One region of the Megasphaera sueciensis genome, then DNA from elsewhere that is predicted to be linked to it. Evidence: riboswitches for the same ligand, from Rfam matches in the RefSeq annotation. Region 1 holds a riboswitch; the other holds the start of a gene.
What was found. Region 1 has a riboswitch for FMN ahead of ribD (bifunctional diaminohydroxyphosphoribosylaminopyrimidine deaminase/5-amino-6-(5-phosphoribosylamino)uracil reductase RibD). Riboswitches for the same ligand answer to the same signal wherever they lie in the genome.

Region 1 (15,114 bases):
CCGGATATTGCCATGGGTGTTGATAAAGCCAGGGAAGTAAAAGACGGTGATAGTGATGCATTCGATGCAATTGGAGCCGGTGATCAAGGAATGATGTTTGGATACGCTACCAATGAGACAGATGACTATATGCCGCTGCCTATTTCTTTGGCACATCGGTTAGCCCGTCGGCTGTCCAAGGTCCGCAAAGATGGTACATTGTCGTATCTTCGCCCCGATGGCAAAACGCAAGTGACTGTCGAATATGATAATGGCCGGCCAGTACGCATTGATACGATTGTAATTTCTGCACAGCATAGTCCTGAAATTACACGGGAACAAATTGAAAAAGATTTACTGGAATATGTCATCAAACCGGAACTTGCAGATGGATTATTTGATGACAAAACAAAATTGTTCATTAATCCAACAGGACGGTTTGTTATCGGCGGACCTCAGGGAGATTCAGGACTTACCGGTCGTAAGATTATTGTTGATACCTACGGAGGTATGGCTCGGCATGGCGGCGGTGCGTTTTCGGGTAAGGATCCTACGAAGGTGGACCGTTCAGCTGCTTATGCAGCTCGTTATGTAGCCAAAAATGTTGTGGCAGCAGGATTAGCTGATAAATGTGAAATCCAGCTTGCGTATGCCATCGGAGTAGCTAACCCGGTATCCATTCATGTGGAAACTTTTGGTACAGGTAAAGTCGAAACTGATGTAATTGAAACTCTTATAAAAAAACATTTTGATCTTCGTCCAGCGGGTATTATTGAAATGCTTGATTTACAACGACCCATATACAAACAAACAGCTGCATATGGACATTTTGGTCGTAATGACTTGGATCTTCCATGGGAAAAAACAGATAAAGCAGAAATGCTTCGGAAAGAAGCCAATTTATAATAGTACAAAGTTTGTTTATTTTGCGTTATAATATAGGTGCGCATAAATTATCAAAGAGAGACATTTATGTCTCTCTTTTTTTTTGACAGGAGTATATCATTATGATTGCAGAAGTAATCATCAATATAACCGCTAAAAGACTGCAAAAAACATTTTCCTATATCATTCCTGAAGAACTTTTCGTTCATGTGGGGACCCGCGTGTTAGTTCCTTTTGGTCATCGCCAAGAAGAAGGTGTTATTGTAGCTCTTCACCAAGACTATCCTGTACAACATGAGTATGTATTAAAACCAATTATTTCGGTCTTGTCCGTACAAGCGGGATTTCAAGAAGAAATGATCGCTACTGCTTTGTGGATCAGTGACTATTATTTATGCAGTATATCCGATTCACTGCGTTTGTTTATGATTGAAAAGAAAGGAATCGTTGCCCATACGTATGTGTCTGTCGAAAATAAAGATATGCTTTTGCTGATGGGAGGAAAAAACATATGGGAACATCTCAAAAATAAGAAGAATGTAGATAAAAAAACATTATGCAACCAATTTAGTCAAACATTTATTGAAAAACTTATTGAAAAACATGTTTTGAAAGAAGAAAAACAGTTACAAAATAAAATTGCTGATAAAACAGAGAAATGGTTGTATTTTGCAGAGGATGACCATCAATGTATATTAAAAAATCGTAAGAAGCAAATGCAATTATTGGCGGAATTAAAGGAAAAAGAAGCTGCTCCCATTTCCTTTTGGATCCAAAAGGGTTATAGCCGAGACATTATACAGCATTTGGTTCAAACGAAACTAGCGGTTATTAATATTAAATTAAAGCAGACTGTAGATTTAACAGAAAAAGAGACAGCGGATAAACCGTGGCAGCTTACACCCGAACAGAAGCATGCGGTCACTGTAATTAAAAATGATACCCACGGGTATACTTATGTATTGCACGGTGTTACGGGCAGCGGAAAAACTGAAATATATATGAATTTAGCCGAAAATGTTATTGCTCAAGGCAAACAAATTATTGTTCTTGTGCCTGAAATAGCTTTGACAGGACAAATTGTGCGAAGATTTATACGTCGTTTCGGAAATGATATTGTTGTTATGCACAGCCAATTGTCTAAAGGAGAACGCCAGAATAACTGGCTTCGTATGCAAAAGGCGGAAAGTCATATTTGTATTGGTGCCAGATCCGCCATATTTACGGCTGTTTCCAATCTTGGCCTTGTTATTGTTGACGAAGCGCACGATAGTTCTTACAAACAGGATGAAACACCACGCTATCATGCTGTTGCTGTTGCTCGTAAACGAGCTTCTTATTACGGATGTCCTGTTATTTTGGGAAGCGCTACTCCGTCCTTGGATTCCTATTATAAAGCCCGCAATGGCGAATATGTTCTTTTAGAACTAAAGCAGCGAGTTAAAAATAAACCACTGCCTCACGTTACCGTCGTAGATATGCGGGAGGAGTTAGCACGAGGAAACAGAAGTGTTATTTCTGACGCGTTGTCTAAATTACTGGATCAAACGCTGGCATGCAAGCAACAGGCTATTATTTTATTGAACCGACGCGGATTCTCTACTTTTGTGATGTGCCGGAAATGCGGGTATGTCGTAAAATGTAAGACCTGTGATGTGGCAATGGTATATCATAAAAGCCAGCATACTCTGCGGTGTCATTATTGTGATACGGAAACTCCGGTTCCTGTTATTTGTCCTTCTTGCGGGAGCAAATATATTAAGTTTTTTGGCACAGGAACGGAGAAAGTAGAGGAACAGCTGCATGACATGTATCCGCAGGCTCGTATAGTTCGCCTTGATCAAGATACAACTATCAGGAAAAACAGCGGTGACAAGATTATCGAAGCGTTTCGACGACATGAGTATGATATCCTTTTAGGTACACAAATGGTTGCGAAAGGGCATGATTTCCCTGATGTGAGTGCAGTGGGAATTTTATCTGCCGATAGTTTGTTAAATCTCCCGGTATATTGGGCAGGGGAACGTACTTTTCAGCTTTTAACTCAGGCAGCTGGGCGGTCGGGCAGAGGAAATGTACCCGGGCATGTCGTTATGCAAACGTACGCTCCGGAACATTATGTAATACAATGCAGTAAATATCAAGATTACAAGTCTTTTTACGAAAAAGAAATTTCATATCGGCAAGAATTGTTATATCCGCCATTCCATCAAATCGTTAAGCTTATTATTACTTATGAAGATGAAGCGTTCATGTGGAAAATTGGAAACCGTATATATGATTTGCTGTCTGCCTGGAGGCTTCAATACGATCAGAACATTGAGATTATCGGTCCCTATGTCGATACGATAAAAAAAATACGTAATAAATTCCGTATTATCGTCCTAATCAAAGGGGCTGATTTAGTGAAAATAAAAAAATACATAAAAGAAGAGGCAGAATTTCATAAAACTGGTATAATAATAGATGTAGATCCAAGCATTTAATATGAGGTGAATTTTTAATGGCTATACTTACAATTGTAAAGGCGGGAGCTCCTATTTTAAAAGGAACAGCTCAGCCGGTTGAAACGATTACGAAACAAACTAAAAAATTATTGGACGACATGGCAGAAACAATGTATGCTGCCGAAGGCGTAGGCCTTGCTGCCCCCCAGGTAAATGTACCGCAGCAGCTGATCGTATTAGATGGAGGCAATGGATTGATTGAACTTATCAATCCAAAAATAATTGAAACATCTAAGGAAACGGAAATTGGCAGTGAAGGCTGTTTAAGTGTTCCCGGATATTATGGCGAAGTAGAACGATACAGTAAAATCAAAGTGAAATCCTTGAATCGTCGGGGAAAAATCGTATATTTTAATCCAGAAGGGTTTTTAGCACGTATATTCCAACATGAAATTGATCATTTAACGGGTATTTTGTTTATTGAAAAAGCAAATAATTTACGATTAGTGGAGGGATAAGTGAAACATATGCGGATTGTTTTCATGGGAACTCCAGACTTTGCAGTACCTTCCTTACAGGCGATTCATCATCAAGGATATGATATTGCTGCTGTCGTAACACAACCGGACAAAGAGAGAGGAAGAGGAAAACGAATTTCCTCTTCTCCAGTAAAAGAATGTGCGGAATTATTGAAAATTCCGGTATTGCAACCCCGTACGATGCGTGACGAAACAATACTTGCACAATTGCAGAAATTACGGCCGGATGTTATTATTGTTATTGCGTATGGTAAGATACTTCCTAAGGAAGTATTGGAAATCCCACCATTTGGCTGTCTTAATGTACATGGGTCCTTATTGCCTAAATATAGAGGGGCAGCTCCTATCCAACGAGCCATATACGAAGGGGCTCACACCAGCGGCATTACGATTATGATGCTCGATGAAGGCATGGATACGGGAAAAATGTTAAAAAAATGTGCAATTCCTTTGGATGTAAAAGAAACGACAGGAACATTGTTTAAAAAATTATCTAAGATTGGTTCACAGGCTTTGATTGAAGTTTTAAATGACTTGAAACATTATGAAGCTCATGCTGAAGCACAATGTCATACAGAGGCAACTTATGCTGATAAAATTACCAAGGAAATGGCAGAAATAAATTGGGCTGATGAGGCAGCACATATTGAATGCCTGATTCGTGCATTAGATCCGCAGCCCGGAGCGTATTGCATGTATCAGGGAAAACGCTTGAAGATATGGAAGGCTGATGTGGTATCTGGAAGAGACGCTTTACCGGGAACCATTCTTGAAGTAACAAAGCAATATTTTACTGTACAAACCGGAAGTAACGCAATACAGATATATGAAATACAGCCAGAAAGCCGCAAACGGGTAACGTCGGCCCAATTTTTACAAGGGTGTGCCTTGATTCCAGGACAAGTATTGCAGAGGTAAAATTCGTGAATTCATATCGATCTTATGCTATATTTTTATATACGGCCGGGACAGCTACGGCATGTATCGCAGCTGTCCTGTTTTTATGTTGGAAACTTCTTGAACCAGGATTGTCTATGTATATCCCTATATTACAGCCTATTATAGGGATCGTATTGTTTTTTGCGGCAATTTGCTGCATAATTCTATACGGATTACTTTGGATAGTTGCATATACCAATTTTTTGAAAGGTAAAAAATTAAATCGTATTTTTAATACCTATTTGCGTATCGTTTACCCATTGACTAAATTGTTTTCTTCTAATAAAAAAAATGTAAACGAAGCGTATATTGCATTTCTTAATCATTTAGTTCTTCGCTGCCATTTTTCCATACCACCTCATCATGTACTTATACTAGCACCTCACTGTCTGCAGTGGGATCAATGTCCGCATAAAATAACAAGAAATATCAATAACTGCCATATGTGCGGCAAGTGTTCCATTGGAAGAATTCGAGAATTGGCAGAAAAAAGAAATATGCATTTTTCTGTAGCTACAGGAGGGACTCTTGCCCGGCAAATAGTACGGGAATATCGCCCGCAGGCAATTGTTGCCATCGCCTGTGAGCGGGATTTGATCAGTGGCATGCAGGACGTCTCGCCATTGCCTGTATTAGGCTTATTAAATGAACGGCCCTATGGCCCTTGCTTCAATACAACTGTTGACATAGAAAAGTTGGAAAAATTATTAGATATCATTACAGGGAGAAAATTATGAATGTACGCGAATTAGCCTGTCAAAGTTTATTTACGGTTTGTCAGGACAAAGGCTATAGCAATATTGTCGTATCACACACTTTGCAGAAATATAAATTAGTTGATCGGGATCGCCGGTTTTACACAGAACTTGTCTATGGTACACTGCGTCATTTGAATTATTTGGATTGGATTATTGACGCAGTAAGCACACGTAAAATAATGAAACTGGATCCTATTTGCCTGGTTATTTTGCGGATGGGATTATATCAGATTTTTTGTCTTACAAAAGTTCCTGAATCGGCAGCTTGTAATGAGTCTGTAAAATTGGCAACTCGTTTTGGCAATAAGGGAATGGCAAAATTCGTTAATGGAATTTTGCGCAACGGGATTCGCCGCCGTATGGAATTTACTATTCCGACATTGGAGGACAATACAATTTTACATCTTTCTCTGACATACCATCAGCAGCAATGGCTGATAAAAAAATGGATTGCTGATTATGGCACAGAGGAAACGATTGCATTATGCCGTTATTTTGAAACGATTCCCCGTCTTTGCCTCCGGGCAAATACTACGAAAATCTCCCGAGACGAATTATTGCATAATCTGCAGCAGCGGAATATGGATGCTGAGATTGCGCCATATGCACCGGAGGGAATTTATTTAAACGCGATTCCTTCTATACACGATATTCCCGAATTACAGCAAGGGCTGGCTTTTATTCAAGATGAATCATCCATGTTGGTGGCCCATGTGCTTGATCCTAAACCTAACGAGGTGATATTTGATGTTTGCGCTGCTCCCGGAGGTAAGACCACGCATATTGCAGCACTGGCAGGAGATACGTCCATTGTATATGGATGCGATATTTATGATCACAAATTGCAGCTTATAGAAAAGAATGCCAACCATCTGGGACTTTCTAATGTTCGAGTATTACTCCAAGATGCTGCAACAATTGGTGAGATGTATGCGAATCGTGCGGATCGCGTATTAGTGGATGCTCCTTGTTCTGGATTGGGTGTTTTAAAGCGGAAACTGGATTTGCGGTGGCGTAAAAAAACGATGGATTTAAAAAGACTGCCGGTGCTGCAGCTAACTATCTTGGAAAGTGCTTCAAAGTGTGTAAAATCGGGAGGAATTCTTGTTTACAGTACTTGTACGATGAATGATGATGAAAATGTTCATGTTGTAGAAACGTTTTTAAAACGACATCCGGAGTTTAAGCCGGAAAAAGCTTCTGATTATTGCAGCATTTACAAAGAAGGACCGTATATACAATTACTGCCGCAAGTTGATAATTTGGACGGATTTTTTATTGCACGATTACGAAGAGGAGAATAAATATGGTCAATGTTTTTGATATGACAAAACATGAGTTGGAACAATTTTTAGAAATGTATAATATCAAAAAGTTCAGAGCTTCACAAATATTTCAATATATTTATAAACAAGGAATTACGAACTGGGATGATATGGTTCTCTTGCCTAAAAAAGACAGAGAATTACTTCAGGAAAAGGCTCCTATATATTTCCCTGAAGTAATGGATAGATTGGAATCCAGTGATGGGAGAACAGTGAAGTTATTGCTGCGTATGGCCGATGGCAATACGGTTGAATCTGTAATGATGAAGCATGATTACGGAAATTCTATATGTGTTTCCACACAGGTGGGGTGTTCTGTAAAATGTGTATTTTGTGCATCGGCAAAAAATGGATTTATACGGAATTTAACTGCCGGAGAAATGATAGTTCAACTTTTAGCATTTAAAAAACAGGTAGATTCGGAGCTGCATTCATTGGTTCTTATGGGAACAGGAGAACCTTTATTGAATTATGAAAATGTTCTCCGGTTTTTGCACATGATTCATGAAAAGGAAACATTTTATATGGGATATCGAAATATTACTCTATCAACGGCAGGTATTGTACCGCGTATGTATGACTTGGCTGAGGAAGGAATTCCTATTACATTAGCCGTCTCATTGCATGCACCTACAACAGACATACGAAAAGAACTGATGCCCATAACAAACACCTATCCGCTGGAAGATGTATTAACGGCTGCCGATACTTATTTTCTTAAAACAGGACGTAAGGTTACGTATGAATACATTCTTATAAAAAATGTAAATTGCAGTATTTCGTGTGCTGAAATACTGACACGTATCATGAAAGGGAAAAATATCCTTATCAATATCATTCCCCTCAACGATAATTATGATGTTGGATTACGCAAACCGAGCCAGATGGAAACAAATCGTTTCTTTTCTTATTTACAAAAGCAGGGATTAAATGTTACACTACGGAAAGAGATGGGAAGTCAAATACAAGCCGCCTGTGGTCAATTGCGCATAAAGCGCGAAAATATTTGACATATGCAGATGAATATGATTGAATTGTGTATGTAAAGCAGTACCGCGAAAGGACGTGGGGATTTGGGCATATACGGTGAATCCAAAATTGGATTGGTGCGAAAAGTAAATGAAGATTCGTTTTATATCAGCCAAGAGCAGGATGTTTTTGTTGTTGCCGATGGTATGGGTGGATATGTCGGCGGAGAAATTGCCAGCAGCACGGCTGTAGAAGCTATTGCTTACTATTTTCAAAATTATACGCATGTCTCACCAGTTCAGTTGGAAAAAGCTGTTCAATATGCAAATTCCTGTATATTAAGCAAGGCTATGATAGAACCTTCCTTAAAGGGAATGGGAACTACTGTATCTTTGCTTACAATAGCAGACCATAAAGCAAACTGGGCTCACGTAGGGGACAGCCGTATTTATGTTTTGCGGAATAATCAGCTGACTCAAATCACTGTTGATCATTCAATCGTAGAAGTTTTATTGGATGAAGGAAAAATAACCAAAGAAGAAGCAGAACATCATCCCAAAAAGAATATTTTGACCCGAGCCGTTGGAGTAGATCGTGATCTTAAAGTTGACACGGGTTCTTTTGATATTTTTCCTGGTGATCGAATATTGCTATGTACGGATGGATTAAATTCATTTGTTAATAAGGATGACTTACAAAAAGCATTGCAAGAGTATTCCCGCAAGGAACGGGATATTATAAATGATTTATTTGAACGCGTTTATGTAAATGGCGCGAATGATAATGTAACGGCTATTTTGGTTACTATTTGATATAATTTTCAGAACATATACATGGTGGAGAATCCAAAATGATTGGTCATATATTAGATAATCGATATAAAATATTGGAAAAAGTCGGTTCTGGCGGTATGGCGTGTGTTTATAAAGCACAAGATATTTTATTGGATCGGATAGTCGCAGTCAAAATCCTTCATGAAAAACTTGGGAATGATCATGATTTTCTGGTTCGTTTTCGTCAGGAGGCACAGGCAGCTGCCAAATTATCGCATCCTAATATAGTAAATATATATGATGTCGGATATGATGAAAATGTTCATTATATAGTGATGGAATACATTCGCGGAGAGACTCTTAAGGAATTTATTGAAAAACACGGACATCTTCCTATCAATAATGCCATACAAATCACGTTTGATATTGGTGAGGCTCTGGAACATGCACATAGTAACGGTATTATTCATTGTGATATAAAGCCGCATAATATATTAGTTACCGAATCAGGCCATATTAAAGTTGCTGATTTTGGGATTGCCAGAGCTGTTAATTCTACTACAGCTAACGCCAAAGATGGTTCTATTCTCGGCTCAGTTCATTATTTTTCACCGGAACAGGCCAGCGGCGGAAAAATTGATGAGCGTACAGATATTTATTCCTTAGGTGTCGTCATGTATGAAATGATGACAGGTGTCGTACCTTTTCATGGGGATACAGCAATTACCGTTGCACTTCAACATGTCCAAGATGAAATACCGCTTCCCAGTAAATATAATCGCCGTATTCCGCAATTGGTAGAGCGGTGTATCCTAAAGGCAATGGCCAAAAATCCAGATGACCGTTTTCAATCTGTAAGTGAAATGATGGCGGAAATGCGTTTGGCTCAGGGATTTGTCAATCCTAACAAAGGGGCCTTGCCTATTATTAAAAACAATTTTAACACACAGAAGATTCAGCCTGTAAAAGTAAAAGAACCGAATAAATCCAACGTGTTTACCCGTATTATGGATAACATTAGTAACCATTCTAAAAAGTCCATTATTATGGCCATGCTTGGGGTTTTTGTCATCGCTTTTTTATGGGCATTTTTTTCTTTTGGTAATTTCTGGAGCACGGAGGAAATAACCGTTCCTGATGTAACCGGAAAACAGGTGGAAATTGCTAAACAAATATTGACGAAGGAAAATTTAAACGTCTCTATTAAGGAAATTGATAATTCTGATGTTCCTATTGGACAGGTCATCACACAAACCCCAACAGGGGGGAGCGTTGTAAAGGCCAAACGAACCATTTATCTTACTGTCAGTAAGGGACATGATGGTTCCGAGGTACTTATTCCTGATTTACGGGGATTAACCTTAGATGAAGCAAAGTTGAAATTAAAAGACATAGGATTATCCATTGGACATGTTACTCACTCCAGCAGCAGCAAATATAAAGAAGGAACGATTATGAGCCAGAGTCCCTCTTCGCCTAAAAAAGTCCCTAAGGATACGTCAATTGATGTTGTTGTGTGTGAAAATTCTGAAACAAAAGATCAGCAGTCATCTGCTCCTAATGTTATCGGTATGCCTTTGGATGCTGCAGTGAAAGCGTTGGAAAGTGCAGGATATTCTGCTGGTACAATTGCTAATATTGACAATAGTAAAGATACTAGTCAAGCACAAGTTACCATGCAGTCAGCAGATGGCAGTAATCCGAATGTAATCAATTTGAACGTAGAATATAGCAAAACTACGACAGATGATAAGAATAATAATCAAGAGGCTCCCGGAACTACTCATACAGGAACCGTTAATATCAGTGTACCTGCTGGAGCCTCCAGCCAGCATGTACAAATTATTGTAAGCGATGATAATGGCTCACATGTTGTTTATGATCGTAATCAATCAGGGGGGGACAGTATCACTAAAAATGTCAGTGGTACAGGTAAAACACGAGTACGTGTTTATATAAACAATTCTTTGGTTCAAGACAAATACATCTAGGAGGATCATGGTCAAAGGAAAGGTAATCAAAAACTATAACGGCTATTATTATATCGACTTGGACTTGCCGGAATCTTTGATAGAATGCCGGCGCCGTGGTAAGTTGAAACAGAAAATACTTGTTGGTGATGAAGTGGAAATAACCGTACTGGACAATCATACCGGTGTTATCGAACAATTACTGCCGCGGCGCAACGAAATTCGTCGTCCGGGACTTGCAAATATTGATCAGATGGTTGTTATTATGGCGGCGCAATCACCGGCTCCTAACCGCTTTTTAGTGGATAAAATGCTGATGACCTGTGAGTATGCAGGCATTCACCCGCATTTATGTTTGAATAAATGCGATTTAGATAGAACTACGGCTGAGGCATATCGAGATTTTTACGAATCATGTGATTACAAAACATTGATCGTATCTGCGCAAACGGGTGAAGGAATGGATGAAATATTATCACTTTTACCACAGAAAATGACAGCATTTGCCGGCCCTTCCGGAGTGGGAAAATCCAGCCTTTTATCTCGTATTTTAGGACGAAACGATCTAACTATCGGATGTGTGAGCAGTAAAATACAACGCGGCAGGCATACAACAAGACATTCAGAAATAATGAAGCTTAATTATAAAACTTATGTAGTGGATACACCTGGTTTTAGCGCATTGGAATTTGAACATTTAGATCCTAAGGAATTATTTTGTCTTTTTCCGGATATGATTCCTTATTTTGGAAACTGCCGCTTTTCCTCCTGCCTGCATCGCACAGAACCCGATTGCTCGGTTAAACGTGCTGTGGCTGAAGGAAAAATAAAAATGGAACGATATGAAACATATTGTAAAATTTTAACAACTATATTGGAAAGGAAGCGATAATACGTATGATTAAGATTGGACCTTCTCTTTTGTCCGCAGACTTTTCAAAACTATCTGAAGAAATAAAGGATATAGAACAGAGTGGTGCAGACTTTTTGCATTTAGACTTGATGGATGGGCATTTTGTTCCTAATTTAACGTTTGGAATCCCTGTTATTGAAACAATACGCAAATGTTCAGACCTGCCTTTTGATGCTCATTTAATGGTAGAACATCCGGAAAATTATATTGAAGGCTTAGCAAAAGCAGGGATTACCTATGTTACTGTACATCAGGAGGCATGCACCCATTTAGACCGCGTACTGCATCAGATTAAAGAAGCTGGCATGAAGTGCGGGGTGGCTCTGAATCCAGCTACGCCGGTGTCTTCTTTAAAGAATATAGCATCATTTCTCGATATGATAGTAATCATGAGTGTAAATCCAGGTTTTGGCGGACAGAAATTCATTTCTTACACAACCGATAAAATCAAAGAGTCTTGCCGTATACTGGATAATGCAGAAAATACACATGCCGTTGTTGAAGTGGATGGCGGTATAAATCCGAAAACGGCAAAATTAGCAGTTGAAGCTGGGGCGATGTTTCTGGTTGCCGGCAGTGCAGTTTTTGGTGCCGACGACCGAAAAACAGCAATAGCTGCGCTGCGTTGAAGCGCGTATATGGCTGATTTATGTATAAATATTGCATTTGGTTTCTTTTTATGATACCATAATAAAGGAATTACAAGAGAATATAGATATAGTCTTTGAGGCAAGGTGCGAAAGTGTTACTTTCAATTCCTGACCGGCGGTAAAAGTCCGCTAACCTCGTCATGAGGTTGAATCGATGCAATTTCGATACCGACAGTACAGTCTGGATGGGAAAAGACAGCAGATATCTTTTTTTGTTGCGCTGAAAAGGCTATTGGTGTTTTTACCGATAGCCTTTTGCTATTTATAAATGGAAAGGAATGAATCTATTGGAACCCATAGAATATATGCAAAAAGCTCTTTCTCTGGCAAAACTGGCAGCCGGATATACATCACCCAACCCGGCCGTTGGTTGTGTTATCGTTAACAACGGGCATATAGTCGGCACGGGATACCATCATAAAGCAGGGACTCCTCACGCCGAAGTGTGGGCTTTGAAAGAAGCAGGAGAAGAAGCCAAGGGAAGTACCGTATATGTTACACTTGAACCATGTGCACACTATGGACGTACCCCGCCGTGCGCTAAAACATTAGTAGAAAAAGGCGTAGCCAAAGTTGTAATTGCTATGTTGGATCCTAATCCGCTGGTAGCCGGCAAGGGAGCGGCTATCCTGCGTACTGCGGGAATACAAGTGGAAGTCGGCCTTTTATCTAAAGAAGCAGTTAAGCTTAATGAAGCATTTATCAAGTGGATGCTTGTAGAAAAACCATTTATTGCAGCTAAATTAGCGGAAAGCCTGGATGGGAAAATTGCTACACGTACGGGAAATTCTCAATGGATTACAAATCATTGGGCACGCAGCTACGGACATTATCTCCGTTCTGTGCATGACGGCATTTTGGTTGGTATTGGGACGATTTTAGCCGATAATCCTATGCTGACATGCCGTATTGATCGGGAAGCGCAGGAAACGCCTCACCAACCTACCCGAATTATTCTTGATTCCCATGGACGTATACCCTTGCAATCTCGCGTCGTTACTGACCGGACGACTTCAACAATTGTTGTAACGACAGAAGTTTGTTTGCCTGCAAAACGTATTTCTTTGGAGAACGCAGGAGTTACTGTACTTGAAGTACCCATGAATAAAGAAAGACAAGTTGATTTATCGGCAGCGATGGACAGTTTGGGTGAAAACGGAATACATAGCATCCTGATCGAAGGAGGCGCCGCTGTACAAGGAAGTTTTTTTGATGCCCATCTAATTGATAAAATTTATGCATTTATTGGAAATAAGGTGTTAGGGGGGATGCAGTCTCTGCCGGCTGTAGCCGGTATCGGTGTTGCTTCTCTTGATCAATGCATACCTTTGGTGTTCGAATCGGTACAGGTAAAAGAAAATAATATACTGATTGAAGCTTATAATGCAGAAAGGAAGGGGACCTATGTTCACTGGCATCATTGAGGAAATCGGAACTATCGGCTCTTTGGATCGCAGAGCCGACTCCATTCGTTTAACCATCCAAGCCAAAAAAGTGCTTGAAGATACGCGAATAGGGGACAGTATAGCAGTCAATGGAGTTTGTTTAACCGTTACTATGCTGACCAACAACGGATTTACGGCAGACGTTATGCATGAAACTATGATGCGCTCGTCTTTGCGGGACAGCAAGAGCGGTTCACAAGTGAATTTAGAACGTGCACTCCAAGTTGGCAGCCGGTTGGGCGGGCATATTGTGAGCGGTCATATCGATGGAATAGGCCATATTAACCGTATTACTGTTGATGGGATTGCTCGTATTATTGCTGTTGCGATTCCTGAAGATATGGCACCTTTTATTGTTGAGAAAGGTTCCATTGCCATAGACGGTATCAGTTTAACTGTAGCATCTGTTCATTCAGAATACTTTACCGTTTCTGTTATTCCCCATACGATGGAAAACACAATATTACTTACGAAACGTGTGGGGGCTGTTGTTAACCTGGAAACAGATATGATTGGTAAATACGTTTATAACTTTACTGCAGATTATACATCTTCGAGCGCAAAAAAATTAACACTGCAGCATTTATTGGAAAATGGTTTTTGATTTATTTATTAGAGGAGAGTGCTATAATGGAAATGTTAAAAGAAGGAAATTTATTAGGTTCTGGTTTAAAATTTGGTATTGTTGCTGCTCGTTTCAACGAATTTATAACAAGCAAGCTTTTAGGCGGTGCGTATGATGCACTGTCCCGCCATGGCGTAGATAAAGAAAATGTTACAACCGCATGGGTACCCGGAGCTTTTGAAATTCCACTGATTGCACAGAAAATGGCAGAATCGAAAAAATTTGATGCAGTTATTTGTCTTGGTGCTGTTATTCGCGGAGCTACCAGTCATTATGATTTGGTTTGCGGAGAAGCTGCCAAAGGAATTGCTCAAGTTTCATTGAAAACAGGTGTTCCGGTTATGTTTGGCATCCTTACAACCGAAAATATTGAACAAGCTGTCGAACGTGCGGGCACTAAAGCTGGAAATAAAGGCTTTGACGTGGCTGTCAGTGCTATTGAAATGGTCAATCTTATAAAAGAATTAAAAAAATAATGTTTGTTGGATGAACAGGGACTGGGAAAATTTCCGGTCCCTGTTCCCATATAATAAATAAAGTAATAAATAAAATTTAAAGTTTTAAAGTTGCGAAATTAGAATCATTTCTTATTACTGTTGCAATAATTGTATAGGATGAAGCATTGTATAGAATGTTTCATTATTTCATAATCCCTGAAGGAAGCGTAACTGTACACTAAACAACGATTAATATGCAAAATGAGATATCTGTTTGTCCCTCTCTCGTAATAGCCTATTATAAACAAAATAAGTAAAAGTTATTAAGAAAAACAAAAACGCTCTTGATTACTAATGACGTTTTGCCTATAATGAAATTAAATTATTAGTTTATGTAATACGTATGATAATAAACACGGCATGGCTTACATCCCTTTACATCGGGCGGCGCAATGTAACG
Region 2 (15,114 bases), 560 kb from region 1:
AATTAGTGGAGGAGAACCAACCATTTTTCCAGACCTTGATGAAGTAGTAGCAGCAATTGATCCAGAAAAGTTTTATATTAATAGTGATTCAAATGGATATTTGCTGGCAGAAAAGGCAGAACATATGAAAAATATAGGAATTGATCGTATTCAACTCAGCATTGATAGTTTAAATGCTGAAGAACATGATGAATTTCGTCATATGCCTGGCGCTTTTAAACATGCGATGGATGGCATTAAGGAATGTCAGCGGATAGGATTGCCATTATATATACAAACGGTGGTGACTAAAGAACGGTTGCATTCTGATGAATTTATTGAGTTTTTAAAATATTTTAACACAATGGGTCTTAATGTATTTGTTTCGTACGCAAAACCCGTTGGAGCATGGGAAGGACATTTTGATAATTTAATTAATCGAGCAGATATGAGTTATATGTGTGAATTAGAAAAAAAGTATATGGTTTGTACACATTTAACACCTGGATATGGGTTAAATATGGGGTGTATAGGTGTTAAAGGGTTTATTTCTGTAACAGAATATGGTGATGTTCAACCTTGTCCGTATATTCATACTTCTATCGGTAATATTTTTCAAACACCGCTTAAGAATATTATACAAAACGGAATGAATATTAAATTTTTTGGAGAACATGTAGATACTTGCTTGATTGCAGAAGATTTGCCTTTTATTAAAAAATATGTAGCAAATCGCATTTATGGTAAATCAGTACCAGTTCCTTTTACAGAAGTATTTAGTGAGGAAGATGTAACAAGAAATCCATATTGGAAATAGGAGTTTGTCAATGATGCATAAAATTCATTCTGCTATTGTTACAGGTGGAACAGGTGTAACTGGAAACGCATTAATTCGTTACTTATTGAAAAATGAAGTACAGGTTACAGCACTAGTCCGCCCAAAATCTATAAGGCGGAAATATTTACCAGACGAAAATTTGCTTTTTAATATAATTTATTGTGCGATGGAAGACTATCATTCGAGTGTTCAACTGTTAAATAATAAGAGTTATGATGTGTTTTTTCATTTGGCCTGGGAGGGGTCTATGGGAAGTCATAAGATAGATAATCGCAATAATTTTAAGTTACAAAGCCAGAATATAATATATGCTATAGATGCCGTTGAACTTTGTCATGCTATTAGTTGTCCTGTATTTATTATGACAGGGTCACAAGCTGAATATGGTAGAAAAGATAATATAATTACCGAGAAAACAGAAAAAAAACCTGAAAATGGATATGGCATGGCCAAATTGTGTGCAGAAAGTATGACTCGTCTTTTATGTAAATCATATGGGATACAACATATTTGGCCAATTTTGTTTAGTGTGTATGGGCCATTTGATTCAACACAGAGCCTTGTAGATATAACTATTAAAAAACTTTTGCAAGGGGAAGAGGTTGCCTATACGTCTGGTGAACAGGAATGGGATTATTTATATTCTTATGATGCGGCTAAAGCGTTAATGCTATTAGCTCAAAAGGGCAAGGATGGAGAAACGTATAATGTGGCAAATGGAAGGACATATGCACTTCGCGATTATATAAGAGCAATTTACCATATTGTAGCTCCAGATAAAACTCCAAAATTAGGTGAGATTCCATATAATAGTCAACAGCTAATGTTTTTAAGAGCCGATATTGCTAAGTTAAAAAAAGATACAAATTTTGTACCGGACTATTCGTTTAGACAAGGGATAAATGAAATTTATGAGAGTATTTTGTTTTCAGTTAAGTGAAATATTTTAATTTATTAAGAATAGGTAGTGATATCTATATGAAATGTCGTTGTTGTGGTTTACAATTACCCGAAGTAGCTTCGATTCATTATAGTAATATGCCTAAATCTGCACAGTATTTTCCTGATGCAGAACATGTCAAAGCAGAGAGAGGTGTAAATTTAGAATTATTTCAGTGTCATTATTGTGGAATGATTCAACTAGGGGGATATCCCGTTCCATATTATCGGGATGTAATTCGAGCTTCCGGTGTTTCGAAAGAAATGCGTGAATTTAGAAAAAATTTTTTTTCAAAGTGGATAAGAAAATATAGGTTACAGGGTAAAAAAATTCTGGAGATTGGTTGTGGAGCAGGTGAGTATATAAGTATAATGCAAGAAATAGGTGCAAATGTTTATGGCATAGAACATTTGGCTAGTTCCGTGGATAAGGATATATTAAATGGATATAAGGTTTTTAATGCATTTATTGAATCGGAAGAATTTCAAATTCCCAAAGCACCATATGATGCATTTTACATTTTAAATTTTTTAGAACACATCCCTTGTCCAGGAGAATTTCTTAGAGGAATAGCCAATAATTTATCAAATGGAGCAGTTGGAATTATAGAAGTTCCCAATATGGATATGATATTAAAACGACATCTTTATTCTGAACTTATTCAAGATCATCTTTTATACTTTACAGCTGATACATTAAAATTACTTTTATCAATGAATGGATTTGAAATACTTTCTTGTTATAGTTGTTGGCATGAATATATTTTACGAGCTGAAGTAAAAAAAAGAGAAGCATTAGATTTGAAAGAATTTTATAAAAGTCAAAAATATATTCAAAATGATGTAGATAAATTTTTAGATTTAATGAAATCACAAAATATTAGCGTTGCGATATGGGGTGCAGGACATCAGTCATTAGCGAATCTCTCCATATTGAATATAAAAAAATATGTGTGTTGTGTAATTGATTCGGCAGAATTTAAACAAAATAGATATACACCTGCAACTCATATTCCTGTTGTCTCACCAGATATTTTAGAAAAAGGAAAAATTGGAGCAGTGTTAATTATGGCTGCAGGATATTCTAATGAAATAAATGAAATTATAAAAAGAAAATATCCTGAAATTATTTCAGTAACATTAGGTGTAAATGGCATCGAAAAGAATTGATAAGGAGAAAGCAAGTATTCAAAAAGGTAGTCATTATGTATATGGAAAAAAAAAATTTTTTTATACAATTTATGAAATTTGGACTAGTAGGTATCTCTAATACTATTATTGCTTTAATAACGTATTATTTATTATTATTTATTGGAGTCCATTATTTAATTGCCAATTTTGTTTCTTGGATAATTAGTGTTTTTAATGCTTTCTTTTGGAATAACCGTTATGTGTTTAAAAATACTGGAACATGGAAGACTACTTTAATTAAAACTTATTTTTCTTATGGGTTATCTTTTCTTTTGGGAACATCATTATTAATGATTATTGTTGAATGGTTTGAATTTTCTGCTTTTATAGCACCACTTTTGATATTATTTATAACCGTTCCATTGAATTTTTTTATGAATAAATTTTGGGCTTTTAAATAACTTATGGAGTGAAAATATGAAAAAAATTAGTATATTAATTCCTTGCTTTAATGAAGTTGATAATGTTGTTCCTCTAAGTGAAGCAATAATTTATGAATTCAAAGAAAACTTATATCAATATAATTATGAGATAATATTTATAGATAATTTCTCTACAGATGGAACAAGAAATAAATTAGAACTTTTATGCAAACAGACTAAAAGAATAAAAGCTATATTCAACGTTAAAAATTTTGGACAAGCTAACTCACCTTATTATGGATTGTGCCAAACCACAGGAGATTGTTCGATTATAATGTGTGCAGATTTTCAAGATCCCGTAGAAATGATTCCTCAATTTGTAAAAGAATGGGAAAAAGGATTTAAAATCGTTATCGGCATTAAAGTGAACAGCAAGGAAAATCCTTTTGTCTATGCTCTGCGGTCTTGTTATTATAAAGCGATCAAGAAAATGGCATCTGTTGAACAAATAGAACATTTTACCGGATTTGGCCTGTATGATAAAAGTTTTATTGATGTCATGCGGGAACTCGATGATCCGCTGCCGTATTTTCGGGGGATCGTTGCCGAACTGGGACCGGAACGTAAAGAAATACCGTATGTACAACCAAAACGAAGGAACGGCAAGACGCATAATAATCTGTATACTTTATATGATTTTGCTATGTTAGGTTTTACTTCCTATACTAAAATAGGATTACGCATCGCTACTATTGCCGGTTTTTTATTTTCTGCCATGACGATGATGATTGCGCTGTTATATTTAATAGCTAAATTGATTTGGTGGGATGCATTTCCTTTCGGGATGGCACCGCTTTTGATCGGTATCTTTTTTATTGGTTCCGTTCAAATTTTCTTTATTGGGCTTTTAGGAGAATATATTCTCAATATCAATGCCCGCATATTGCACCGGCCGTTAGTCGTTGAAGAAAAAAGACTGAATTTTGATGAAAATACACAGGAAAAGTATAATGTATAAAATATTTTCGCATCGCTGGACCATCGGAATTATAGTATGGATCCTATTAGTTATTTTTCAAATACATGGATCCTCCATAGGGTTTTATGCACATATATTGCAAGCACCGGACTTGGATACGGCACTTATAGGTACGAATCACTCCTTTCAGCTGGATGAATGGGCGGTCTTCACGCCGCTTGCTTTTTCGCAGTATTTTGATGGATTTTCTTATTTCAGTCATGTATCCAGAGCGGCTGTTACGGATGTTGCCTTGGTTTACGGGCAGCCCTGTTGGGATATGATAACGGTGTTCCGTCCTTTTTTATGGGGCTATTTGTTTTTGCCTGCCGGTAATGGATTGTCCTTTTTTTGGACGGGACGACTTATTTTTCTTTTTCTTATTTCCTATGAATTCGGCATGCTTTTTTTTCAGCAAGATAAGAAAATATCTTTGAGTTATGCGCTGTTAACAGCGTTTTCCCCTATGGTACAATGGTGGTTTAGTATCAACGGTTTTGTAGAGACGCTCCTTTGGGGACAGCTGGGAGTGCTTGCGGTTAATGGCTATATCCATACTTCTCTTTATAAAAAAAGGATTTTATATATGTTGGGGTTGGCATATGTCATGGTGGCGTATGCCGTATCTTTTTATCCGGCTTGGCAGGTTTCTTTTGCGTATGTATTCTTACTCATGGCAGGCTGGATTATTTATAAAAATCGCAAAAATACGTATAGGACATATAAAGATATTTTTTTGGGAATTATTCTTATCTGTCTTACTGCTCTTCCGATAGTACATGTCCTTTTTAAATCCTGGGATACGATTCTAGCTTTTGCCAATTCTATCTATCCGGGACAGCGCCGGGATTTGGGCGGCGGTTTTTCCTTTGACTGGCTGTTTCATTATATATTGTTGTATATGGCGCCGTTTGGTTGGGATATGGGCTATGCGCCGACTGGCGCCGCAACGTTTATTAGTTTCGCCCCGATGGGGATTATGCTGGCTGGCTGGAATTATTGTAAAACGCATTTTCGGGATAGTCTTACCGGTACACTGATTATATTGCTCGTTGTGTATATCACTCACTTTTTATATCCGTGGCCCAACTTTCTGGCGCGTGTAACCTTGCTTGCTTTTTCGCCTGCGGCGAGGATGATACCTGCTATAGATTTTTTGCAAGTACTCATTTTGCTGCGGGTATTGTCTTTCCGGCCAATTGCTTGCAGCAAAAAGACGACGGCTTGCATGACGGTGCTTTTTACAGGGTTTGAGCTATGGATGGTATTGCCGGTCATTAAACCGGAACATGCTGCTTTATGGATTATAGTCGTATCTATGTTTTCTGTTTGTGCGGCGTTGTATATACTGCGGTTGCGGCATGGATTGGTGTTGTTCATTGTTTTGACCGCATTTGTATCCGGTATGGCCGTGAATCCAGTGGCACGGGGCGTACAAAGTGTATATGGCACGCACTTGGCACGAGAAATCACGGAGATCGCAGCACAGGATAAAGGATATTGGATTGTTGATAATGGGGATACATGGAATACAGAGCATATTAACTATATGAATAGTTATCCTATCATGTTTGGAGCACCTACCATTAACAGTGTTAATTTATATGTGTATTGGCCGCGTTGGGAACCGTTCGGGCTTACAGAAAAGGAACGCAGCATACTGAACCGGTACGCACATATGAATATCACGCTGGATAATACAAAACCGACAAAATTTCAAAATCCGAAAGGAAACTCTATTATTGCGGATATTGTCAATATTAGATTAAATATCGGCGATTTAAAAAAATTAAATGTATCGTATGTATTAAGCAACCGCGATTTAAGCGTAATGCATAATGATACGGTCGTCTTAGTACCCCTGGATGCAGCCAATGGGTATACGGTATATCATGTTGAATATAAGTAAAATAGAGGGAACGCATATGGATAAAATAGCAGTGTTAATACCGTGTTACAATGAAGGCCAGACAATAGAAAAAGTAGTGCACGATTATCAGAGAGTATTGCCGCAAGCGGTTATTTATGTCTATGATAATAACTCGGCGGATAATACGGCTGCGATTGCGCGGGCGGCCGGTGCGATAGTCCGTGAAGAATCTCGTCAGGGAAAAGGAAATGTAGTCCGGGCTATGTTTAGAGAGATAGAGGCAGATTGCTATCTGATCGTAGATGGAGATGATACCTATCCAGCAGAAAGTGCAGGGGAAATGTGCAAACTGGTGCTGCGGAATAAGGCGGATATGGTAATCGGTGATCGCTTGTCTTTGACGTACTTTAAAGAAAATAAGCGGCCTTTTCACGGGGTCGGCAATATGTTAGTCCGTAAATGCATCAATATGTTTTGGGGAAAACGCTGTCATATAGAAGATGGCATGACGGGATTCCGTGCGTTTAGCCCTTTGTTTGTAAAAAGTTTTCCCATTCTTTCTCACGGTTTTGAAATTGAGACAGAAATGACGGTACATGCCTTGGATAAGAATTTACGTATTTGCAGTGTGCCTGTCTCTTATCGGGATAGACCGGAAGGCAGTTATAGCAAGCTGAATACTTTTTCCGATGGATGTAAAGTAATGGGAACTATATTTAACTTGTATCGTGATTATAAGCCTCTGAAGTTCTTTGGATATGCAGCTTGTTTGATGTTTTTTATATCTATAATCTTGTTTATTCCTGTGTTTATTGAATACATAGAAACGGGATTAGTACCGCGTATGCCGACATTAGTTGTCAGTGTTGTTCTTATGCTGGCGGCGTTTTTGTCTGTTGTTTGCGGTCTTATTTTGGATACAAACGCAAAAAATAACCGCAAGAACTTTGAAGTCCAGATGAATATTATCCGGATGCTCTTGCGGCAGCAGCGCTGATTCAATTATTTGGCGATATAGCGGTAGAATGGCTTGTCTTTATAGTATGGATTCATGAAGTTTCCATATGTACGGATAACACTGTCTCTGGGTTTATCGCTTAAGGTATCTTCTAACTTCGGTACATTGACATATACAAAATAAGTACCGGCAGTATAACACTTGATACATTGAGACGTTAATTGCAGAAACGGTGTTGTCACAGCAATGAACAGGACGACCATTGTGATGACAAAATGGCGGCTTCTATCGTGCTCCCGGAATAACCGCAGGATTTCCTGCATAAGAAAAACCATAATTATATAAAAACCGGGAATAGAAGCATTCCAGCAAAAATCTAATGAGCGTCCGATTTTGAAAAAAGGAATAATCATCAATGTAAGAATTACAGAACCCAACAATACAGAGTCTTTTGTATGCGAACGGCATAAATCTGCGAAAATAATAAAGTAGAACATATAGTATAAACCTAATATCGTAATTCGTATGATCGTGTAATCGGCTAAGGGGGCTGACCACAAGCTGTTGGTTTGATCCAAAGACGTATTTGCTGTAAAGTAGAGGGAAAAAACAGGTAAAACGGCAACAACGGCAAGAATATTTGCCGGACTGATGAGTTCTTTAAAAAAAGAGTGCGACTGATGCGATTGGAATGCAGAGAGACCTTGTCTGACGATGTCAATCCCTGCCAGCAGGCACAAACCGACAGCTCCGAAAGGAGAGTACGGCAGGAGCAATGCGATAAATAATGCATAGGATGCTGGCTGGCGATATTTTAAAAACAGTACGGTGCATAAGACAATGGGAATCAGCTGGTTATAAATATTGGATAACCCGTCAAACGTGGAGCGGATCATGTACCCCATAGTATACCCGTTTTGCGTAATGGCGGTAAACTGCCAGGCGTGCCAGCCCCAATCAGCGTCTATATAAAAAGGCATAATACCGGTGGCAGATACGATAATCATTCCGATGGTACTTAATCCACTCCAGAATAGAAATATAAGGGTAATGTAGATATAGTATTTTTTTTCTGCCTTTAAGAAATTCCACAAGAGAGAAAGAAAAATCCGCAGGCCTATATATGTCCATAAAAACAGGATAATGTTTGCCAGGAGCGTATGTGATCCAAATACATACGTAATACCGGCCGGAGCAAGCCAATATGTCAGATAATATATCAAGGCGCTTTGCGAATATTCATATAGAACAGGCCAGGATTGCTGTATCAAATCATAATACATGGCGTTCCGCCAGGGAATATCATAGCCGGAACCGCCGATAAACATGCCGTGGCCGGTCAAAAGGAGAAATAGAAATAAGAGGATAGAAGCGATAAGACTTTCTTTTGACCATGAAATAGAAGAATCTGCCGTTTTTTCTTTTGGGATAGAGTGAAGAAATCGATAGGAAGCATATACTAAAAGAATCGCTGCAGGTACTCCATAATACCAGTGAAGCCAAGTCATAAAAAATATAACGATGGAAATAAGCAGGTAGGTAATGGCAGCTGTTGTCATATACGGCCGCAGATTTATCAATAAAAACACCTCTTTTTAGCAAGTCGTTACCTGCATTATATAAATATTTGTTTTTCCATGTCAAATTAAACGGTGCATATTCATATGAGAATTGCATATATGTATTTTTGAGTAACAAGAAAAAAACGACGTAACTGATTTTTCGTTGCGTCGTTTTTTCCGTGGCTGTTAATCAATATTATTCAAAAGATGGCCCATTTTATTTTTCTTTGTTTCCAAGTAGAATTCATCGTGTTCCTGGGCGGCGATTTCAATGGGAACCCGTTCTGTAATTTCAACGCCAAAGCCTTCGAGACCGTATATTTTTTCGGGGTTATTGGTAAGGAGACGCAGTTCTCTGGCACCAATGTCTTGGAGAATTTGTGCGCCGATCCAGTATTCGCGCAGATCTGGTGCAAATCCCAGTTTTTCATTTGCTTCAACGGTATCATAGCCTTGTTCTTGCAGCGCATAGGCTTTCAATTTGTTAATGAGTCCGATGCCCCGTCCTTCCTGACGCATATAGAGGAGGATGCCGCGGCCTTCTCTGTTGATCTGCTTTAATGCGGCAGCTAGCTGCTGGCCGCAGTCGCAGCGCAGCGAACCAAAGACGTCACCGGTCAGGCATTCGGAATGGACACGGCAGAGTAAATTCTTGCCGTCGCCGATATCGCCTTTTACAAGAGCTACATGGTGTTCCCCCGTGAGGTCGTTAATATACCCGTAGATTTTAAAATCGCCGAATTTCGTCGGCATCTGAGCGAGGGCTTCACGGACGACGTGTTTATCATGGCGGCGGCAGTAGTTCTGCAGATCATGAATAGTAACAAATTTCAAGTTGTACTTATCGGCGACTTCCCATAATTGCGGGGTGCGCATCATGGTGCCGTCGGCTGCCATCACTTCACAGCATAGGCCGACTTGTTTAAGACCGGCAAGACGAAGAAAATCGACAGTGGCTTCCGTATGACCATTGCGAGTTAGTACGCCGCCTCTGCGGGCGGTGAGGGGAAACATGTGTCCCGGACGCCGGAAGTCTTCGGCAGATACGTCGTCTTCGACTGTCTTGCGGGCCGTTAAGGCACGTTCGACAGCGGAAATACCGGTCGTTGTTGTTTTGTAGTCAATGGATACCGTAAAAGCGGTACAGTGGTTATCTGTATTTTCACTGACCATTTGCGGTAATCCCAGCTTATGAGCATAATCCATGCTCATCGGCATGCAGATCAAGCCTTTGGCTACGGTGGCCATAAAATTTAAATTTTCCGTGCTGCAATATTGAGCGGCGCAGATTAAGTCCCCTTCATTTTCTCGATCGGGATCATCCGTTACCAAAATAACATGACCGGCTTGCAGCTCTTCGATAGCTTCTTCTACTGTGTTATACTGTCTTTTTGCATTTTTCATTACGAAATACCTCCTATACAATAAAACCCTGACAACTGCGGTGCAGTATCAGGGCTTTGGATTTCACAGGCAATAATGCCGTCAATGCGGCTGCCTAAAAAACGGTATCTTCTTTCATCCAGACTGTACTGTCGGTTTTGGACTTGCACCAAATCAACACGCTGTAACGCGTTCGCGGACTTTACCGCCGATCGGGAATTTCACCCTGCCCTGAAGATATACTATGCAATTATGTTACGCTCTCTATTATAAAGGGTAACTGCAGAAAATGCAATAGGGGGATCTATGTGAAACGATGTGTGCGGCAGCTCTTTCACCGAAGAGACCGGCCGCTTTTATTCTACATCAAAAATTTTGCCGGGATTTAATATAGTATTGGGATCCAGTGCTTTTTTTATGGCTTTCATCCATGCCAGTTCGTTAGGATCTGTGAATTCTTCCATCAGATGCTTGCGTTTATAGCCGATACCGTGCTCACCGGACAGGCGGCCGCCAAGCGCATAAATCGTCTTGTATAATTCCTGCTGCATAGCTTTTATGTTTTTGTCCCAGGTTTCATAGTTGAGATCTTTGTTTTTTATGATGTTCAGATGAACATTTCCGTCACCGGCGTGACTGGCAATACGAGTAATGAGATTGTATTTTTTGGCCAGCAGGAGAATTTCATGCAGCAGCTGCGGTTCTTTATCAACAGGGACAACAACATCTTCTTTGCAGACGATGAGACTTTCGGCACGCACCGCTTCGGCAAATGACTTGCGTGCCCGCCAGATTTTTTCGGAATCAGCGACGAGGACGGAAGAGGAACCGCTTTCCGTGCAGATTTCATCTAAGGCGACCGCTTTATCATCCAAATCATTTTCATTGATGCCTTCGACTTGAATAATAAGGTAATTGCCATTTTCACTGCCTTGCAGTTTTTCGTTTAAATAGCGTTCTATGGATTGGATGGTAATGTTGTCCATGAATTCCACGCACGTTGGCATAATACCGGCTTTGATGATTTTGTTGACGACCCCGATCGCGGCGTCCACCGTATGGAATATGGCGAGCAGATCGAGGGTAAATTGCGGCTTGGGCAGCAGTTTTACCGTAGCTTTAGTGATGATGCCCAGTGTGCCTTCGGAGCCGATGACCAGTTGATCCAGGCAGTATCCGGTAGATTGTTTCTGCAGCCGGGCCCCGAGAGTCATGATCTTTCCCGTAGGAGAGACGATTTCGATGGCATACACTTGATGTCGGGTCGTACCGTATTTGACGGCGCGGTTGCCGCCGGCATTGGTCGCGATATTGCCGCCGATAAAACAGGAATCCCCGCTGCAGGGATCACCGGCATAAAATAACCCCTTTGCTTCTGCGGCTGCCTGCAGATCAGCGGTGCGGACGCCGGGTTCAACGACAGCATATAAGGCATCTTCGTTGATTTCCAGAATTTTATTCATTTTTGCCAGGGAAAGGACTAAGCCGCCGTAGATAGGAACGGCTCCACAAGCAAGACCGGTACCCGCCCCTCTGGGTACGACCGGAAAGTGGTGCTCGTTTGCCAGTTTGACCAAATCAGCTGCTTGTTGAGCCGATTCGACATATGCCACGACCTCGGGCATGTGGTGATATGCCGGGTCTGTCACTTCGTCATGGGAATATGGCTGAATTGTATTAGTATCGGTAATAACGTTTTTTTCTCCGACAATAGATTTGATGTTGCCGAGTGTTTCCTGGCTGATTTTTTTATATTTCATGAAGCAATGCCCCCCTTAAGTATCGTTTCTATTATTATAAGAAAGGTTTATCCATTTTAAAAGGGGAAATTTCAAAATAATAACAAGAATATGAGGGGCAAAACATGACAAGAGATAAAAAAAGCTTTAATTTAAAGCATTTTCAAGGTATACTATATAATAAAGACATGGTAGGAAGGGGCTGAAAACGATCGTGAGACCGGAAGCACAGCAGAGGGCAGTCAGAAGACCGAGACGGCGACGCAAAAAAAAGTCTTCCCTGAGTCTGTATAAGCTTGTTGTTATTGTGATTCTCATTTTCGGCGGCCTGTTCATTAGTCTTAAAATGTATCAATTGTGGAAAATCCATCAGGACATGGAAATTACAGTACAGCAGGAGGAACGATTGATAGAGGAACATCAAAAACTGCAGCAGGAAAAGCAAAATTTAGATGATCCTGATGAGATAAGCAAACGGGCAAGGGAGCAATTTGGTCTTGTAAAACCGGGTGAAATTCCTTATAAGCGATAACATTTTATAAATTACGGATTGAAATTTTCCGTTTTTATGATTATAATGTGGATAAATGCTTTTATTTATATTAAGAGGAGGATAATTAATTAGCATGACAATCGAAGTAGGTAGTGTACTGGAAGGTACCGTTACAGGAATTACAAAATTTGGGGCTTTTGTTGAGCTTCCTGACAAGAAGGTCGGCTTGGTCCATATTTCGGAAGTAGCCAATGAATATGTAAAGGACGTACATGATTTCCTGAAGGTACAGGATAAGGTTAACGTCAAAGTGTTATCGATTGACGATAAAGGTAAAATCGGGTTGTCCATTAAACAGACACAACCTGCTCCAGAAAAAAAAGAATTCAAACCTAAAAACGACTTCCGGTCGAAAAGTGAATTTAGACCGAAAAATGATTTCCGCCGAAACGCGGGCTTTGACAGCCATCGTCCGCCGGTACATTTGTCCTTTGAAGACCGTCTAAGCAAATTTCTCAAGGATAGCGATGAAAGATTGACGGATCTGAAACGGAACACAGAATCAAAACGCGGCGGTCGTGGTGCCAGACATGCTGATTAATATCGTATTCTGGGAATCAAAATGAATGCAGAGAGTATTCCTACGGGAGTACTCTTTTTGTGTTGGAGATAGAAAAAGACCGGGTACGGTCCAGTCCGGAGGTGTTTTATGCAGCAATATACACAGGCCGTCATCGATATCGGGTCCCACTCGCTGCGGTTGATGAAAGGCTTTTGTGACGCAGCGGGAAGGTGGCATTTCAGCCCTAAGGAATTAGCGACGACACAACTGGGAAGAGAAATAGATAAGACCGGAGCATTATCTCCGCAAGGGGTACAAGCATCACTGGCGGCCATGAGCCGCTGGCAGGAAACGTTGCCGGATATACCCGTTTTGGCCGTTGCCACCAGTGCTGTCCGGGAAGCGGCAGATGGGGCTGCCTTTATGGAGACCATAGGTAGACAGTTCCATTGGAAGCATCGTATTATTTCCGGGAAAGAAGAAGCCGCTTTGAGTTTCAGCGGAGCGGTTTCTATCACGGATCAGGGAAGATATGACGGAGTGCTGGATATCGGCGGCGGCAGTTCGGAGACGGCGCTGGGCAGGAACCATGCCGTAGTATGGTCGCACAGCTATCCGCTGGGAGCTGTGCGGCTTTCTTCGCCGGATGGCCGTTTCCGCACCGGCGAAGCGGAACAGATATATAAGCGGTGCGAAGCGGCCTTTCTTCCCCTGCCTTACACACCGGAAGTATGGATCGGCGTAGGCGGGACCCTTACGTCGCTGGCGGCCATGGAACTCTCGCTGGAACCATATGACCCGCAGCAGGTCGATGGCTATATCGTGACAGCGGATGCACTGCGCTGCCGCATAGCACAGCTTTCAGATATGACAGCCGAGGAACGAAGGCATATACCCGGATTGCAGCCTAAGCGGGCCGATGTCATTCTGGCCGGACTGCTTATAGCCGATGCCTTCATGCGTCATTATGATGTCTCGGCAATTCAAATCAGTGAACATGACTTGTTGGAAGGCGTATTTTATGCCCTATGAAATCCGGCTTATTTGCTGCAGAAGATAGGAAATGAAGACCATCCGGTACAGAACGGCTCTTTTCAGGTGTTTCCGGATTATGTATAATTGTATTAGGTTCGCTAAGCTGAATACTATATAAATAAGGCGGAAAAATAGGCAGGGATCAGGTATGCTGGAGATAGTAGAAGCATTTTGCTTAAAACATAATTTATTTGCACCCGGAGATACGCTTGTCGTCGCGTGTTCAGGCGGACCGGATTCACTGGCGCTGCTGGATGTGCTGGCTCGGCTGAAGGATGCGTATGCTTTGAAATTGGTCGTTTGCTATGTTCATCACGGCATACGCAAGGCCGCAGACCGTGAAGTTGGGTTTGTCCGCCGCGCAGCGCAGGACAGGGACTGTTTATTTGTCACTGCGCGGGTCGATGTTCCGGCTTTGGCAGCGGCACGGCACGAATCGGAAGAAACGACGGGCAGGATAGAACGATATCGTATTCTGCGCCGGACGGCGGCGGAGCATCATGCGGCAGGGATTGCCGTGGCACACCACCAGAACGATCAGGCCGAAACGGTACTGCAGCATTTGCTGCGCGGCAGCGGACTGACCGGGTTAACCGGGATGCGGCCCAAGAGCGGAGATATTATTCGCCCGTTTCTGGCGGTTACGCGAAACGATATCGAAACGTATATTGCCGGTCGAGGACTGGTTCCCTGCGATGACGAAACAAATCATTGGGATATATATATGCGAAATCGCATACGGCGGCGGCTTTTGCCCGAACTGATGCAGTATAACCCGAATATCGTCAGTGATTTGAACCGCCTGGCAGATATTGCGCAGGGCGAAGACGCATATATGGAAAAGGAAACAGAGACGGCATATGCCGCATGGGTGTGTCAGGATACTCCGGGGTGCCATATTGCTAAAAAAAAGCTGACATCCTTGCCGGTGGCCTTGCAGCGGCGTCTAGTACGAAAAATGTTTCAGCAGATTTCCGGACAAGCCGGCAATATTCCGTTCCATTATACGGAACAGCTGCGGATGATGGCTTCTCAGTATACGGGACGGCAGTTCCGGTGCCGGACGATATGGGCCTATACGACGTATGACAATTTGCATATGATTCCGGCAGGTACTGCGATTCCGGTGATTCCCGATGTCCGGCGCCAAGATGATACCATTGTACCGCTGGACGGACCGGGAAC

Region 2: it holds a riboswitch for FMN, as region 1 does, so the genes downstream of both, NXG62_RS06005 (bifunctional 3,4-dihydroxy-2-butanone-4-phosphate synthase/GTP cyclohydrolase II) here and ribD (bifunctional diaminohydroxyphosphoribosylaminopyrimidine deaminase/5-amino-6-(5-phosphoribosylamino)uracil reductase RibD) in region 1, are expected to answer to the same signal.

The regions. Positions count from the first base shown of each region.
Region 1 is NZ_CP116939.1:696,613-711,726, reverse strand. Features, by position in the region: gene metK (methionine adenosyltransferase) at 1-885, shown strand, start outside; gene priA (primosomal protein N') at 987-3,350, shown strand; gene def (peptide deformylase) at 3,368-3,829, shown strand; gene fmt (methionyl-tRNA formyltransferase) at 3,839-4,768, shown strand; gene NXG62_RS03385 (DUF116 domain-containing protein) at 4,774-5,526, shown strand; gene rsmB (16S rRNA (cytosine(967)-C(5))-methyltransferase RsmB) at 5,523-6,851, shown strand; gene rlmN (23S rRNA (adenine(2503)-C(2))-methyltransferase RlmN) at 6,854-7,882, shown strand; gene NXG62_RS03370 (Stp1/IreP family PP2C-type Ser/Thr phosphatase) at 7,946-8,653, shown strand; gene pknB (Stk1 family PASTA domain-containing Ser/Thr kinase) at 8,692-10,605, shown strand; gene rsgA (ribosome small subunit-dependent GTPase A) at 10,613-11,476, shown strand; gene rpe (ribulose-phosphate 3-epimerase) at 11,482-12,126, shown strand; FMN riboswitch at 12,214-12,348, shown strand; gene ribD (bifunctional diaminohydroxyphosphoribosylaminopyrimidine deaminase/5-amino-6-(5-phosphoribosylamino)uracil reductase RibD) at 12,435-13,571, shown strand; gene NXG62_RS03345 (riboflavin synthase) at 13,552-14,196, shown strand; gene ribH (6,7-dimethyl-8-ribityllumazine synthase) at 14,223-14,693, shown strand.
Region 2 is NZ_CP116939.1:1,253,478-1,268,591, reverse strand. Features, by position in the region: gene NXG62_RS06045 (radical SAM/SPASM domain-containing protein) at 1-796, shown strand, start outside; gene NXG62_RS06040 (NAD-dependent epimerase/dehydratase family protein) at 807-1,757, shown strand; gene NXG62_RS06035 (methyltransferase domain-containing protein) at 1,796-2,926, shown strand; gene NXG62_RS06030 (GtrA family protein) at 2,968-3,348, shown strand; gene NXG62_RS06025 (glycosyltransferase family 2 protein) at 3,365-4,327, shown strand; gene NXG62_RS06020 (DUF7657 domain-containing protein) at 4,320-6,236, shown strand; gene NXG62_RS06015 (glycosyltransferase family 2 protein) at 6,253-7,194, shown strand; gene NXG62_RS06010 (hypothetical protein) at 7,200-8,735, opposite strand; gene NXG62_RS06005 (bifunctional 3,4-dihydroxy-2-butanone-4-phosphate synthase/GTP cyclohydrolase II) at 8,904-10,121, opposite strand; FMN riboswitch at 10,224-10,343, opposite strand; gene NXG62_RS06000 (FAD-binding oxidoreductase) at 10,457-11,860, opposite strand; gene NXG62_RS05995 (FtsB family cell division protein) at 12,054-12,371, shown strand; gene NXG62_RS05990 (S1 domain-containing RNA-binding protein) at 12,466-12,933, shown strand; gene NXG62_RS05985 (Ppx/GppA family phosphatase) at 13,042-13,926, shown strand; gene tilS (tRNA lysidine(34) synthetase TilS) at 14,078-15,114, shown strand, end outside.